2 regions of the Rhodoferax sp. GW822-FHT04A08 genome follow, and region 2 is predicted to be linked to the other one. Evidence: riboswitches for the same ligand, from Rfam matches in the RefSeq annotation. Region 2 holds a riboswitch; the other holds the start of a gene.
The links. Region 2 has a riboswitch for cobalamin ahead of cobM (precorrin-4 C(11)-methyltransferase). Riboswitches for the same ligand answer to the same signal wherever they lie in the genome.
Positions count from the first base shown of each region.

Region 1: another riboswitch for cobalamin. It lies ahead of AC1RMF_RS02465 (TonB-dependent receptor); the one in region 2 lies ahead of cobM (precorrin-4 C(11)-methyltransferase).

Region 1 covers NZ_JBXAMW010000001.1:522,398-529,950, forward strand. Annotated here, with positions in the region: gene phbB (acetoacetyl-CoA reductase) at 1-607, shown strand, start outside; gene AC1RMF_RS02440 (1-phosphofructokinase family hexose kinase) at 707-1,669, shown strand; gene AC1RMF_RS02445 (cyclic di-GMP phosphodiesterase) at 1,810-3,078, shown strand; gene AC1RMF_RS02450 (sulfite exporter TauE/SafE family protein) at 3,082-3,897, opposite strand; gene AC1RMF_RS02455 (cell division protein ZapA) at 4,154-4,489, opposite strand; gene AC1RMF_RS02460 (DUF904 domain-containing protein) at 4,486-4,707, opposite strand; cobalamin riboswitch at 4,765-4,998, shown strand; gene AC1RMF_RS02465 (TonB-dependent receptor) at 5,070-7,019, shown strand; gene AC1RMF_RS02470 (cobyrinic acid a,c-diamide synthase CobB) at 7,019-7,553, shown strand, end outside.
Region 2 covers NZ_JBXAMW010000010.1:10,189-17,741, reverse strand. Annotated here, with positions in the region: gene cobI (precorrin-2 C(20)-methyltransferase) at 1-331, opposite strand, end outside; gene cbiE (precorrin-6y C5,15-methyltransferase (decarboxylating) subunit CbiE) at 328-1,629, opposite strand; gene AC1RMF_RS18165 (cobalt-precorrin-5B (C(1))-methyltransferase) at 1,626-2,729, opposite strand; gene AC1RMF_RS18160 (precorrin-8X methylmutase) at 2,726-3,406, opposite strand; gene AC1RMF_RS18155 (sirohydrochlorin chelatase) at 3,403-4,320, opposite strand; gene cobM (precorrin-4 C(11)-methyltransferase) at 4,317-5,150, opposite strand; cobalamin riboswitch at 5,298-5,526, opposite strand; gene AC1RMF_RS18145 (DUF1223 domain-containing protein) at 5,688-6,425, shown strand; gene AC1RMF_RS18140 (hypothetical protein) at 6,439-6,774, opposite strand; gene AC1RMF_RS18135 (pentapeptide MXKDX repeat protein) at 6,877-7,113, opposite strand; gene AC1RMF_RS18130 (molybdopterin-dependent oxidoreductase) at 7,185-7,553, opposite strand, start outside.

The DNA of each region.
Region 1 (7,553 bases), on a different contig from region 2:
CGCCGAGCAGGCGGCTCTGGGCTACACCTTCTACGCCTCCGTGGGCAATGTGGGAGATTGGGACTCAACCGTGGAAGCCTTTACCAAGGCGCGAGCAGAGCATGGCACCATCGACGTGCTGGTGAACAACGCCGGTATCACCCGTGACCGCGTGTTCCTGAAAATGACACGCGAAGACTGGGATGCCGTGATCGACACCAACCTGAACTCCATGTTCAACGTCACCAAGCAAGTGGTGCCGGGCATGGTGGAAAAGGGCTGGGGCCGCATCATCCAGATTTCCTCAGTCAACGGTAACAAAGGCCAGGCCGGCCAGACCAACTACTCGGCTGCCAAGGCTGGCATGCACGGTTTCTCCATGGCTCTGGCCCAAGAAATGGCGACCAAGGGCGTTACCGTCAATACCGTGAGCCCAGGCTACATCGGTACCGACATGGTCAAGGCCATCCGCGAAGACGTGCTGGAAAAGATCGTTGCAACGGTTCCCGTGAAGCGTCTGGGCGAGCCGTCGGAAATTGCCTCCATCGTGGCCTGGCTTGCCAGTGATGAAGGTGGCTATGCCACTGGTGCTGACTTTTCCGTCAACGGTGGTCTGCACATGGGGTGATATCCCCTGTGGTGCCGCAGGCACCACAGACCGGCAAACCCTGCTGAGGCTTGACCTTCAGCAGGGTTTTTTCATGCGTGCTGTGCTAACCTTTTTGCCATGACCAACATACTGACGATCACCATGAATCCGGCGCTGGATGTGTCCACGGCCGTCGATGAAGTGCGGCACACCAGCAAGCTGCGTTGTGAGCCTATGCAACGCCGCGCAGGTGGCGGTGGCGTCAACGTGGCGCGTGAGTTGCACAAGCTCGGAGCTGGCGTGCTGGCCTTTTATACCGCTGGCCACAGCATGGGCCGGGTCATGTTGTCGCTGTTGCAGCATGAAGGTGTCTCCTGTCACCCCTTTGCCATCAGCGCCTCGTCTCGCGAAAGTTTTACGGTGCTCGAACACAGCACGGGGCACGAATACCGATTTGTCTTGCCTGGCCCAGAACTCACGACACAGGAGTGGGAGCAGGCATTGGTGGATATTGAAAAGCTGTGCAGCCCGCAGTCGTTGGTGGTGGCCAGCGGCAGTTTGCCCCCGGGTGTTCCAGTGGATTTCTATGCCCGCGTGTCGGAAGTGGTGCAACGCGCCCACGCTGCCTTGGTGGTGGATACCTCCGGCGAGCCCTTGCGAGCTGCACTGGCGCACGGCGTGTACATGGTCAAGCCCAGCCTGCATGAATTGCGGGACCTCTGCGACAAACCCTTGTCCCGTCTGTATGAAGTCCGGGATATGGCCAAGGATATGGTGCAGCACGGTGCTGCGCAGATCATGGTGGTTTCCATGGGGGAAATGGGCGCGCTGATGGTCACGCAGCAGGGGAATTGGTACGCGCCGCCGCTGCAAGTGGAAGTGCACAGCGCAGTCGGAGCGGGTGACAGCTTCGTCGCTGGAATGGTGTGGGGCCTGTCACAGCAGCAGAGCCCGGTGCAGGCATTTGCCAAGGGCGTGGCGTGTGCCACGGCGACGCTCATGAGCACAGCCAGCGGTCTGGGCGATGCTGCACAGGTCTTGCAGCTGCTTGAGCAGGTGCATTGCTTTGACCAGTTTCCAGATCAAGTGTTGCCTATTTGATAGACATTCTTAAAGCCTGCTGATTTAATTTGTAAAAGTGCGCTGCGAACACGTAGGGGGCACTTGGCCATAGTCATAATGGTTGCAAGGGGAATTTGCCGAACATTATTCCAAACGGCACCTTACGGATACTTGGGTTTATGAATACAGACGAATTCGACTTCGTTGCATTGGACGATTTGCGCGTCGGATTGTTTGTGGATCTCAATTTGGGATGGCTGGCCCATCCCTTTTCCAGCAGCCGTTTCAAGATTACCACCGAGCGTCAGATTGACACCCTGAAGTCGCTGGGTGTGGACCGTATCCGGTATGTTCCTGCCCGCAGTGACCCGATTGGAAGTGGGGAGCCCTCTCCCGCAGCATCGGCATTGAGCGCTTCCTTCCAGCCTCCCGCACCGGAAAAGACACAGGCTGCGACGGCCGCCACAAAGTCCGCGCTCAAGGCGGGCCAATGCGAGCGCCGCTTCACGGAAACCACTCAGCAATACCGGCAGGCGATGGAGTGGTTGCAGACCGACCCCAAGAACGCTGCACAACTTTGCCAAGACATGGTGCAATCACTGACGTCGGAAATGTTGACTCAGGGTGATGTGGCCATACGCCTTCTGACAGAGGCAGCGGGTGACAAGAGTGCCATGCACCCGGTCAATGTGGCGGTGATATCGCTGCTCCTGGGCAAAGCCCTGGGCGTACAAGGCACTGCGCTGGATGAACTGGGTCTGGCGGCCTTTTTGCACGATATGGGAAAAATCAAGTTGCCCGAGCGCGTGCGCCGCTGGGAGAGCAACTTCTCGTCCGGCGAGCTCAAGGTCTATCAGGACCACGTAGTTCAGGGCGTAGAACTGGCCCGCCATATGGGCTTGTCTGCCGGCACCGTCAGGGCCATTGCGCAGCACCATGAAATGGTGGATGGCAGCGGTTTTCCGCAGCACCTCAAGGGTGATGCGATGACGCTCAATGCGCGCATACTGGCGCTGGTCAACCGCTATGACGGCCTATGCAATCCGGGCAAGCTCAGTGCGGCCATGACGCCACACGAAGCGCTTTCCACCATCTTTTCCCAGCAGAAAACACGCTTCGACGCCAATGTGCTCAGTGCCTTCATCCGCATGATGGGGGTTTATCCACCCGGTTCGGTAGTGCAGCTCAATGACGAGCGCCATGCCATGGTGGTCTCGGTGAATTCGGCGCGGCCGCTCAAACCCCGCATCTTGGTGCATGAACCAACAGTCCCACGGCATCAGGCCGCGGTACTGGATCTCGAGCTGGCGCCCAACACCAGCATTCGCAGAAGCCTCAAGCCTTCGAGCTTGCCGGCCACAGCGCTGGACTATCTGCAGCCACGCCAACGCATCTGCTACTTTTACGAACCCGCACTCGACAGTGAGGCCGCAGCGCTCAATCCGTAGCGCTCAGCCGTGCAGGCCCTTCCACAGCATGTACGCTGCCAGCAGGTAGAGCACCAGCGCAAAGATGCGCTTGAGTTGTACCACGGGCAGGCGGTGTGCCAGCGCGGCGCCCAGGGGGGCCGTGAGCACGCTGCAACTGGCGATGACCGCCAGTGCGGGTAGCCAGATGTAACCCAGTGACCAGGGCGGCAGTCCGCTGACTCCCTGTCCACCCACTGCATATCCTGCTGCATTGGCTATTGCAATGGGGAAGCCCAGTGCCGCGCTGGTGGACACGGCGTTGATGATGGCGACGTTGTGGGCCACCATGAACGGCACGCTGATGAAGCCACCTCCGGCCCCCACCAACCCGGACACCAGACCGATGGTTGCCCCAGTTCCCAGCAGTCCTGCCATGCCTGGAATAGTCCGTCCGGGCTTGGGCTTCTTGTCCAGAAACATCTGGGTCGCCGAGAAACTGATGAAGGCCGCAAAGATGAGTGCCAGCGTCGTTCCCTTGAGCAAGGCAAAAATACCCAGGCTTCCCACGATGCCGCCCAGCACAATGCCCGGTGCCAGACCGCGCGCAATGTCCCAGCGCACCGAGCCACGCTGGTGATGCGCACGCATGCTGGAGAGCGAGGTGAAAACGATGGTGGACATGGAGGTGGCGATGGCCATCTTCACCGCCAGGTCGGCACTGATGCCGCGCGTGGACAGGATGATGGTGATGAAGGGAGCCAGCACCATGCCGCCGCCGATTCCCAGCAGCCCGGCCAGAAAGCCACCTGCGAGCCCCAGCATGGCCAGCTCGAAAATCAGTTGGGGTTCCAGCGTCATGCAAGGGGGTTGAATAAGGTGTCTGCGAATGCCACCGGACCGGCATCCTGAACCGGGGTTCAGGTGGGCGAGGTCAGCACAAACCTTGGGTTCATCTGACGCGAGATGATCACGCTGGAGTGGCAATGTTCCAAGCCCAGGCTCAATGAGCATTGGTTCAAGGAAATATAAAGCCCGGCGAGCTTCGCAGACCACTCCATTGTAGGCGCAGCTTTCAGCCGCGTGCCAGGCACCCTGCGATTGGCTGCAAAAAGATTCAGAGCAGCTGGCCGTCTTCGCTCAAGGCGTCGTCCAGGCGGGTCAGCAGGGACTGCAGCACGGCATTGTCTTCGGAAGCTGAGGCCGGTTGCGAGGGCGCAGCTGCCGCTTCTACGGCCACGGATTCCACAGCACCCTTGTCGGAAAGATCGAATGCCAGATTCAGTGCTGCCAGCACGGCAATGCGGTCACGCGCACGCACCTTGCCTGCATCTCGGATCTTGCACATGGCTTCGTCCACCCGCTGCACGGCTTCGCGCAGACGCTCTTCACCGCCTTCGGGACAGCCCAGCAAATAGCTTTGGCCCATGATCTGCACTTCCAGCTGGTTCATGGCGCATCCTTCTGTGCAGTGGATTCCGGCAATCGCTCCAGCAGCGCATCCACCCGCGCTCGGGCCGCGCTCAGACGGGACTTGAGGGAGTCTCGTTCCTGCGTGAGGAGTTCGAGCTGCCTGGCAAGCAGGGCGTTGGTGCGCTGCACCTCGGCATAGCGCAGCAGCAAACGTTCCACACGCTCGGCAATTTGGTCGACTTGAGACGGTTTCGACATGGGTGTCGCGTTGTTCACCATAGAAGTCGCATTGTAGGGTTTGGCGCGAGGGCCTCAGGCTAAAATGCTTTCGTTGGTGCTCGCGGTGTGGTTCACACGCCGCAGTTCAACGGGAAGCAGGAGGGCCGGACCTATTCAGGTCAGCCTAACCTGCGCTGCCCCCGCAACGGTAAGTGGACGCGTCCTCCGACGCAGCTTTCATCACAGCCACTGGACACTTGAACACGTGTCCGGGAAGGCGATGAGGGTCGTTCCATCAGCCCGGATACCGGCCAACCAGGTGGTTGCACGTTGGTGCGACCTTTTACGCCCATACGCCGTCGGGGAAGACAGCAAGGGTATTCAGTCGGGTTGTTTTCAATATGAAGTCTAGAGTTTTGGGTGCACGTGTCAGCGTGCTTGGTGTTGCCCTGTGTGCAGCGTATTCCATGGGCGCAGAGGCGCAATCCGTCAACCTTCTCAGGGAAGTGGTCGTCACTGCCAGCCGCTTTTCGGAATCGGTGGATGCACTTCCCTATGGAGTGAGCGTGATCACCGCCCAGGAAATCGAAGCATCCGGAGCCACCTCGGTGAGCGAGGCCATCATGAAGATTCTGGGCGTGCCCGGGCGTCTGGACACCAGCGGTGGCAACAATTACGCTGTTGATCTGCGTGGTTTCGGTCAGACGTCGGACAGCAACCAGGTTGTGATCTTGGATGGACGCAGACTCAACGAACAGGATCTGTCGGGAACCAATATGGGAATCATCCCGATTGAGTCCGTGCAAAGAATCGAGGTCATCCGGGGCAATGCGGCCGTGATGTACGGCGAAGGCGCAACCGGCGGCGCCATTCTGATCAGCACCAAGGCAGGCCAGGGCGTGGAGCGTCACAATGCGGCAGTGGTATCCGCATCCACGGGCAGCTATGGGTTGCAGGAACTTCGTACCAGCGCAACGGTGGCGGCTGGAGCCGTTTCGCTGGATGTAGCGGGCTCCGAGCGCAAATCCGACGGTCACCGGGACAATTTTGCGTCCACCAACAACAATCTGGACGCTACGGTGCAATGGTCCAACGACTGGTTGCGTGTGGGAGCCCAGGCTGCGCGCAACCTGTTGCACAGCGGATTGCCAGGATCACTCACGGCGGCCCAATATGACGCCGATCCGCACACTGCAAAGTCCATGGTGAACTATGGTCAGATCAAGAGCGAGGTCTATGGTGTGTTTGCAGAAGCCATCCTGGAGGACTGGAAGCTGGGGTTTGACTATGGCGAGCGCAACAAGAAGCAGGCCTACTACAGCCCGAGTTACTACTCCGATGCAAATGTGGACGCCATAAGTGCCAACCTGCGTGCGCGCAACGAACGCAAGGGTGAGACGTTTGCCAATGTCTTCACCGTGGGTGCGGACATGGGCGACTGGAAGTACGACGATCTCGCCCCATCCAAAGCCAGATCGCAGTCCAACGCCATCTACATTACCGACGATATAAGTTACCTGCCCTCGGGAACGCGGCTGAGCCTGGGCGTGCGCAATGAGACTGTCAAGAAGACACGCGACGGGGTTGCCACGGGCGTGGATGACTCGCAAACTGCCTGGGATGTGGGGCTCACGCAGGATCTGGGGCAGGGCGTTCACGTCTATGGCCGTACGGGCCAGAGCTTTCGCTTTGCCAACGTGGACGAGATCAATTTTGTGACTCCCGGCACTTCACTCAAGCCACAGACCTCCAAAGACGTGGAACTGGGTGCGCGTTGGCAATATGCCAAGGGCCGCGCGGAACTGCGTTGGTACCGCAGCGATCTGAACAACGAGATCGGCTACGACGGCACCGCCATCGGACCCAATTCCGTATTTGGCTACGACGGCGCCAATGTCAATTTTGATCCCACCCGCAGGGAAGGCGTCGAGTTTGAAGGCCGTCACGATATCAGCACATCCGTCGCACTGCGCGTGAATGCGGCAGCGCGCCAGGCCCGTTTTGTGTCCGGCCAGTACGCCGACAAGGACGTTGCCCTGGTGCCTGCACATACCGCCGGTCTGGGCCTGGACTGGAAGGTTGCGGCCGGCCATCTGTTGAACTTTGGTGTCAACTGGGTTTCGTCGCAAAGCCCCGACTTTGCCAACAAGTGCACCATGCCGTCGTACACCACGGTCGACGCGCGTTACTCCTACTCCATGAAGTCGGCTGAGTTTGCTTTGGGCGTCAGCAACCTGGGAGATACCAAGTACTACACCCAGGCCTATGGTTGTACCGCCGCTGGCGTGACGACTTCCATCTATCCGGAAGCAGGTCGTGCCGTCACTGCAACTGCGAAGCTGAAGTTTTGATGCCTTCTACCCGCTGCCCCGCCATCCTGGTTGCCGCCCCGGCCTCGGGCCAGGGCAAGACCACCATCACCTCGGCCCTGGCGCGTCTGCATGCGCGGCAGGGGCGGCGGGTACGGGTTTTCAAATGCGGGCCTGATTTTCTTGATCCCTACTGGCACACACTGGCCAGCGGGGCGCCGGTCTACCAGCTCGATTTGTGGATGACAGGTGAGGAGGATTGCCAGGCGCGGCTGACGGCGGCGGCACATGAGGCCGATCTGATCATCGTCGAAGGTGTCATGGGTCTGTACGACGGTGAGCCCAGTGCGGCCGATCTGGCGCAGCGCTTTGGTTTGCATGTGCTGGCCGTGGTGGATGCTTCCGCCATGGCAGGTACTTTTGGCGCACTGGCGTTTGGTCTGCAGCACTACCGCAAGGACTTGCCATGGGCAGGCGTACTGGCCAATCGCGTTGCCAGCACGGGCCACGCCTACATGCTGCGCAACGCCATTCCCGAGGCCCGCAACTGGCTGGGCGCGGTCATGCGCAATGCCG
Region 2 (7,553 bases):
AGGTGGAGGCGTCGCCTTCCACCAGAAACAACACATCCTGCCCGCCAGCCAACAGGTCACGCACCGTCTCGGCGGCCTTGAGCCAATGGCGTGCCAGTTTCTCTGCGTCATGCGTCATGGGGAACAGCAGCGACTGGTGCTGTGCCGGTGGCGTCAGGCCCGCACGCAGGGCGATGTCCAGCGCATAGCTCTCCTTGCGCAGGCTGCGCACCGGGTAGGTCCAGATGGTGTCCGGCTGCTGCAGCAGCGCCCAGGCGCGGCGGGTGATCAAGTCCGGGTCACCCGGGCCCAGCGAGACGCCGTACAGCTTGCCCTTGTGGTGTGTGCTCATGCGCGCTCTCCTGCCTGGGCGCAGACAATCCACACCGGGTTTTCGGCTGCCATGCGGTGCATGTGCAGAATCGGTTTGCTGCGCGCGGCCTGCAGTTGCAGCACGTCCCAGGTGGCGCCGTTGGCCTTCAGGGCCTCCACCGCAGCAGCCAGGTTTTCCAGCGTCACAAAGTTCATCACCAGCCAGCCTTGTGGTTTGAGGCGATTGAGGATCAACGCAATCAGCTCAGCCAGCTCGCCACCGGAGCCGCCCACAAAGACTGCGTCGGGGTCGGCCCAGTCCTGCAAGCCTTGCGGCGCCTTGCCGTGCACCAGGCTGTGGTTGCTGATGCCCATGGCGAGCCGGTTGCGTTGCACGATGGCCGCGTCGTCCTCGTTTTTTTCGATGGCATACACATGGCCGTTACGGCACAGGCGCGCCGCCTCCAGGCCCACGCTGCCGGAGCCTGCGCCTATGTCCCACACCACGCTGTCGGCACGCAGCTGCATGCGCGCCAGCGACACGGCGCGCACCTCGTTCTTGGTGATCAGGCCCTTCTCCGGGTGGCGCTGCTCAAAGCTGGCGTCCGGCAGGCCAAACAGCACCTGCGGCGCGCGCTGGCGCGTGCGCCACAGCAGCACCACATTCGGGTCGGCAAACTGCAACTGCGCCGCCGCAGCGATGGTCACGCCGCTGACCACGCGCTCCTCGGGCTGGCACAGGCGCTCGGCCACGGCCATCTCCCATTCACCGTCCAACTGTTCAGTCACCAGCATGCGGGCAATGCGGTCCGGCGTGTTGAAAGGGCTGGTCAACACCGCCAGCCGGTCGTGCTGGCGAATGTCGCGCAGCAAGGCATAGAGGCCGTGGTCAGGCGCTGCGCCCGCTTGCCACTCGCCCGCGTCCTTGCTGTGCACTGAGGCAAACCGCATCTCCTGCCAGGGCAGACCGAGGCGCGCACACGCCAGTTGCAGGGTAGAGACGTTGGGCAGCACTTCGATGGCTTCAATGCACAGGCGCGAAGCCAGGTAAGCCGCAATGCCATGGCACAGCGGGTCGCCGGTGGCCAGCACCGCCACACGCCGGCCGTCAGCCTGCGCGGCGCGTATCCATTCGGGCACCTGGCTGAGCGCGCCTGTGAGGTCGCGCTGCTCGGCATGCGGTGCAATCTCCTTGGCGAGCAGCTTGAGCGTGCGCTCAGCGCCTATCACCAGATCGGCGCACCAGAGGTGCTGGCGCGCCTGGGCGCCCAGGCTGGCCGCGCCATCGTCCAGCACGCCCAGGATGCGGCATTTTTCCAATACGTTGTCGGTGTTCACGAAGCCTCCGCTATCTTGCGACCTTCAAAGTCGCAGACCAGCACTTGCAGTTCAAATTGATCGGGGTAGCGCGCGCGCAGCGTCTGTATGACGCGCTGCGCCAGCGCGGTATGAAACGCCGCGCCCAGGCCCAGCGCATCCATGCGCTCACCGGCGTAACGTGCGGTCTCGTTGCCGCGAATGGCCTCGCACACATCGGGTGGCGCGCCCACGCCAGCGGCCAGTTCGGCCAGCAGACCGGTGTCCACTTCGGCGCGGCCGGCGTGGGTGATGGTCTCGCCCTGCGCGATCTTGGTGAGCTTGCCCACCATGCCGCCTATCACCACTTTCTCAATGCCGGCCTTGACAGCTGCACCCAGGGCGTAGCGCAGAAAGTCGCCCATCTGCACAAACGCGGCCTGCGGCAGAGAGGGCAACTCTTCCATCACGAATTTTTCGGTACGCCCGCCGGTGGTCAGCACCACCACGCCATGGCCCAGCGTGCCCGCCACCTGCACACCCTGGACCACACTGGCGCGGTAGGCGGCGGTGGAGTACGGCTTGACGATGCCGGTGGTGCCCAGAATGGAAATGCCATCCAGAATGCCCAGGCGCGCGTTCAACGTCTTCTTGGCCATCTCCACGCCCTGCGGCACCGAGATGCAGACCTCCAGCCCTACTTCGTCCAGCAGGCTGTGGCCTGCGGCACGCACATTGGCTTCGATGTTGCGGCGTGGCACCGGGTTGATGGCGGGCCCGCCCACCTCCAACCCCAGGCCCGGCATGGTGACCCGCCCCACCCCGAAGCCGCCCGTGAGCACCACTTGCCCCGCCTTGTGCGGCAGCAGGCGCACGTCCGCCGTCAGGTGGGCTTTGTCGGTGCAGTCGGGGTCGTCGCCCGCGTCCTTGATGACCATGGCGTGGGCCACGCCGGCGCTCGCATCCACGCGGCCATCCTGCACGGCAAAGGCAACCACGTCCCCATTGGGCAGCAGGCAGTCCACGGTGGCTGGCACTTCGCCTGTCACCAGGCCGAGCACCGCCGCGCGCGCAGCCGCAGCAGAGCAGGCACCGGTGGTGAATCCGGTGCGCGTGCCGCGTGGCGCGTCTTTGTTCATCATGCACCCAGTTCCTGTGCCTCGGCCAAGCCCAGCAGTGCGTGGATGGCCGCCACCACCAGCGTGGAGCCGCCCTTGCGGCCCCGGATGACGATCCACGGCACATCGATCTTCAGGGCCATCAGGGCCTTGGACTCTGCAGCGGACACAAAGCCCACCGGCATGCCCACTACCAACGCCGGGTTGGCGTCCTCTTCTTCAATGAGCCGCACGACTTCAATCAAGGCCGTGGGCGCATTGCCAATACCCACGATGGCGCCGTCCAGCAGCCCTTGCCGGTGGGCCTTGCGCATGGCCTGCACGGCGCGCGTGGTGCCCTCCAGGGCAGCCGCGTCGATCACATCCGGGTCGCTGATGAAGTGGTGTGTAGTGATGCCAAAGTGCTGCAGCCGCGGCGCCGACAGACCCACGCAAATCATCTCCACATCGGCCACCACCCGCGTGGTGCGCGAACGAATGGCCTTGATCGCAGCTCCCACCGCAACCGGGTGGAACTCGGTCAATCCGTTGAAGTCAAAGTCGGCGTTGGCGTGGATCATGCGGCGCACCACCGGCCACTGCTCGGGCCTGTAGTTGTGCGATTGCACCTCGCGGTCGATCACCGCAAAGGAGTCGTGCTCGATGGCGCGGCCTGCAGCGGTGAGCTGCTCGGTCACCACGTTGGTGTTGGTCCCGCTCATGCGTGGGCTCCGGTCGCAGCGTGTCCGTGGGCATGCGGGTGGGCGTGATCATGTGCATGGTCGTGCGGCAACGTGTCGTCGTGGTGGTGGCCGCCCATGCCGTGCTCCTCGGCAAAGCTGCGGTACTTGCAGCCATCGCAAGGCATGAGCTGGATGGGCGCGCCCTGTCGCAGTGCCTGCACGCGCTCTTCCAGCAGTTCAAATACCTCGCGCTCAAAACCAAAATATTTTGTGGAGATCAGCCGCAGCGTGGGGTACTGCGCCCTCAGGTTTTCCACCTGCCTGGTAATGCGTTCCACCAGCGTGCCGTTGAACAGATAGTAGGGAATCACCACGACCTGCTTCATGCCCAAGAGGCTCTGGCGCTGCACCACCTTTTCCAGGCGGGGATAGGTGATGCCGGTAAAGGCCAGGTCCACCAGCTCGTGGTCCGTCTCTTCCATCAGCCAGCGCGCCATCTTGGCCATGTCGCCATTGGCTTGCCTATCCGACGAGCCGCGGCCCAGCACCACCACACCGGTGCTGGTGGGGTCGGGCATGTCCAGCGTCTGCATGGCGTCCTTGAGACGGCGGCGCAGTATCTGCAGGATCGGGTCACATGCGCTCAGGTGCGGCGCGTAAGAAAAATGCACACCCGGAAACTTGAGCCGCGCACCGTCTATGGCCTGCGGAATATCCATCTTCACATGGCCCGCCGCGTTGAGGATGAGCGGCACCACAAACACGCGCGTGGCACCCTGCGCCGCGCGGCGCAGCCCCTCGCTCAAGGTGATCTCTGAGAACTCGATGAAGCAGACCTCGATGCGCCAGCCCGGCTTGCGCGCGCGCCACTGTTCGGCAAAGGCCTCGATCTCTTCGTTGCCAGAGGGTTCGCGCGAGCCGTGGCCCACCAAGAGTATGGTTTCTGTGTTCATGGGAGTTCCTTCATGGAAGATGCGTGAGGGTCTGCGGCCAGTGCTGCGCTGGGCACACTGGCGCGGCGAAAGCGGTGCGTGAAGCTGGCGTCGTACAGCTTGGACTTGGCCAGCGTGGTCCAGTGGCGCGCGCCCAGCGTGGGGCTTGCAATGATCATGGACTGGCTGACGATCTTGGCCTCGCGGCACAGGGCCTGGATGGTGGCCAGCGTGCCGCGCACGATTTGTTCTTCACCTGGCCAGCTGGCCTTGTGCACCACGACGATGGGTGCGTCTTCCGACCAGCCCGCCGCACGCAGCGATGCAGTGACCTTGCCCATGAGGGTGATGCTCAAAAATATGCAGAGCGTGCAGTGGTGCGCCGCCAGCTCTTCCAGCGACTCACCATCGGGCATGGGCGTGCGGCCTTCCACGCGGGTGAAGATCATGGTCTGGGTGACCTCCGGCAGCGTCAGGCTCTCCACCGCTGCGGCAGCAGACGCCATCGCCGATGACACACCGGGCACCACCTGCACCGGCACACCCGCGGCGTCCAGCGGCTGCACCAGCTCAATCAAGGCGCCATACAAGCCGGGGTCGCCGGTCTGCAGACGCACCACGGTGTCGCAGCGGCTGGCATGCGCAATCAACCAGTCCGACATCTGCTCCAGCGTCATGTCCTTGCTGTCGGCCACCACGCAGTCGGGCGCGGCCCAGCGCAAGGCCGCAGCACTCACCAGCGAACCCGCATAGAGGATGGCACCGGCGCGCGCGACCAGGTCGCGGCCCTTGACCGTGATCAGATCCGGGTCACCCGGACCGGCGCCCACAAACCAGACAGTGCCGCTCATGGCAGGCACGCCCAATGGATATTCATTCCAACTCTCCAGACGCACACCCGCGTACAAGATGCAAAACGCGAACACGTTGGAGAAAGAATGAGAGACAGCAGCGGTGCACCAGCACCTGCAACCAGCCCACATCGCCCACCGCAATGCCGCACGTATGCGTTACAGGCCGGTTTCCGGGCTCGTGAGCGGAGATTTGCATCACCTACTTGGTGCCTTCCCATGCTTTCGCACAGTGGCTGTCGTACCAAGCTTCTCTCACTTACCGTTGCGGGGGCAGCGTTGGGATTGTTGGCCCCTGTATGGAACCAACGCACCGACTTCCCGTTTAATTCCCTCAACTGAACAGTCAGGGAACACCTTTAACGTGGGCGGATGTTAGCAGAACATTTTTTGCAATGGCGCTCTTTTTTTCGCATTGCATGGCAAGACCACTTCCATGTATGCATACAAAAACATAGCTAGCTATACGTAGTTATGCGAGTAAGAAATGCAGGCGTTGGCCGACCAATGAGCATCTCCACCAACTATGTTTTCCATATGCACCTCCCTACTTTCAGGCCCTTGGCCTTGTGGTTTTCTTCAGCGGTGATCTCTGCCGTGGCATGGGCTGCACCCACGTCGTGTGAGGTCACCTCCGGTGATCGACTGACCCCGGTGATTGAGCTCTACACGTCGGAGGGCTGCAGCTCCTGCCCACCAGCAGACCAATGGCTATCCACCATGAAAGGCAAGCCCGTGGTGGCACAGGCCTTCCACGTTGCCTATTGGGACTACATCGGCTGGAAGGATCCGTTTGCCAATCCCGCATTCACCGTACGCCAGAGGGAAATTGCATTCGCCAATCGATTGAGCGGCATCTACACCCCCCAACTGGTGCGCAACGGGCGTGACTGGGCCAACTGGAGGCAATCCTTGCAGGCCGTCGATTTCAACGCAAGCGCAAAGGCAACGATTCACTTGCAAGGCGGTACACGCGCCAACGCTTTTGAAGCACGCGTAACCCCTGTGGCAGGTTCGGGCCCGTGGACCGCATACTGGACCACCACCGAGCACAACTACAGCTCACACGTCAAGGCAGGTGAGAACGCGGGTGAGTATCTGAAGCATGACTTTGTCGTCCGGCAGTACGCGCCCGTAGGTCGCTACGAGGGAGCCCAGACGCTGACGTTTTATGCAATCCCCGCGCAGGCGGATCACCCCCGCCAAATCAACCTGGTTGTCTCCGACATCCAGACCGGTGAAACCCTGCAGGCGGTCAGCCTTTCCTGCTCATAAGGGCGCGTTGCGGTCAGGCAAATACGTCTACCAGACCACCGATGGCGCCAAGACCCACAGGCCGAGCAGCGACCGGTGCTGACGAAAGCGCTGAACCGGACGAACCAGTTGACGGCGAGCGTGCATTCACGCTGTCCGCGTCTGCCATGCGGGATTCGATGTTTCTGATTTGAGACTGCAGGTTCTCGATGATGCGTTTTCCTTCGGGGGTTTTTCCCGAGGGGCACGCTTGCCAGTCGCCCAACTGTCTTTCGCATTGGGCCAGTTTGGCTTGCAGTGCGACCGGTGCGCCGCCCCCACCGTTGCCAGGCCCGATGGACGAAGTGCCGGAGAGTGCTGATAAAGACACGATAGAAGTTACCTGCGTAGCGGACCGCATCAGTGCCCGCACCGCGATGCGCCTGGCCCATTGCTGGGCCGTTGGCATCGGCTGCGGCACCAACGATACGACTTATTTCTTCATCTCGTCCTTGCCCATGGCATCCTTCTTCATGGCGTCTTTGCCCATGGTGTCCTTCTTCATGCAGTCCTTGCCCATGGCGTCTTTGCCCATGGAGTCCTTTTTCATGCAGTCCTTGGTCATGGCATCCTTGCCCATGGCGTCCTTCTTCATTTCGTCAGCGGCCATGGCACCGCTTGTGGCGATCAGCATGCAGGCGGACAGGATGGTTGCGGTCAGTTTGTTCATGGTTTTTTCCTTCAATTCACAGAGTGATGTATGTGGCAAAAGTGCCGATGTTTGGAACAAGCCGAGCGGACTCAGCTTCCTCCGAACCAGTTGTACCCTTGGTCTTCCCAGTAACCGCCAGGGTAGGTATTCGTGACAAAAATCGCTTGGATGTGCTTGGGGTTCTTGTAGCCAAGCTTGGTAGGTATGCGCAGCTTCATGGGGTAGCCATACTTGGCGGGCAGAGTCTGTCCGTCATAGGTCAGCGCCAGGGTAGTCTGGGGATGCAGGGCCGTGGGCATGTCGATGCTGGTGTAGTAGTCGTCAGCGCACTTGAACCCGACATACTTTGCGCTGAGGTCTGCGCCCACGCGTCGCAAGAAGGCCGCGAAGGACACACCACCCCATTTGCCGATGGCGCTCCAACCTTCCACGCAAATGTGGCGGGTCACCTGATCGAT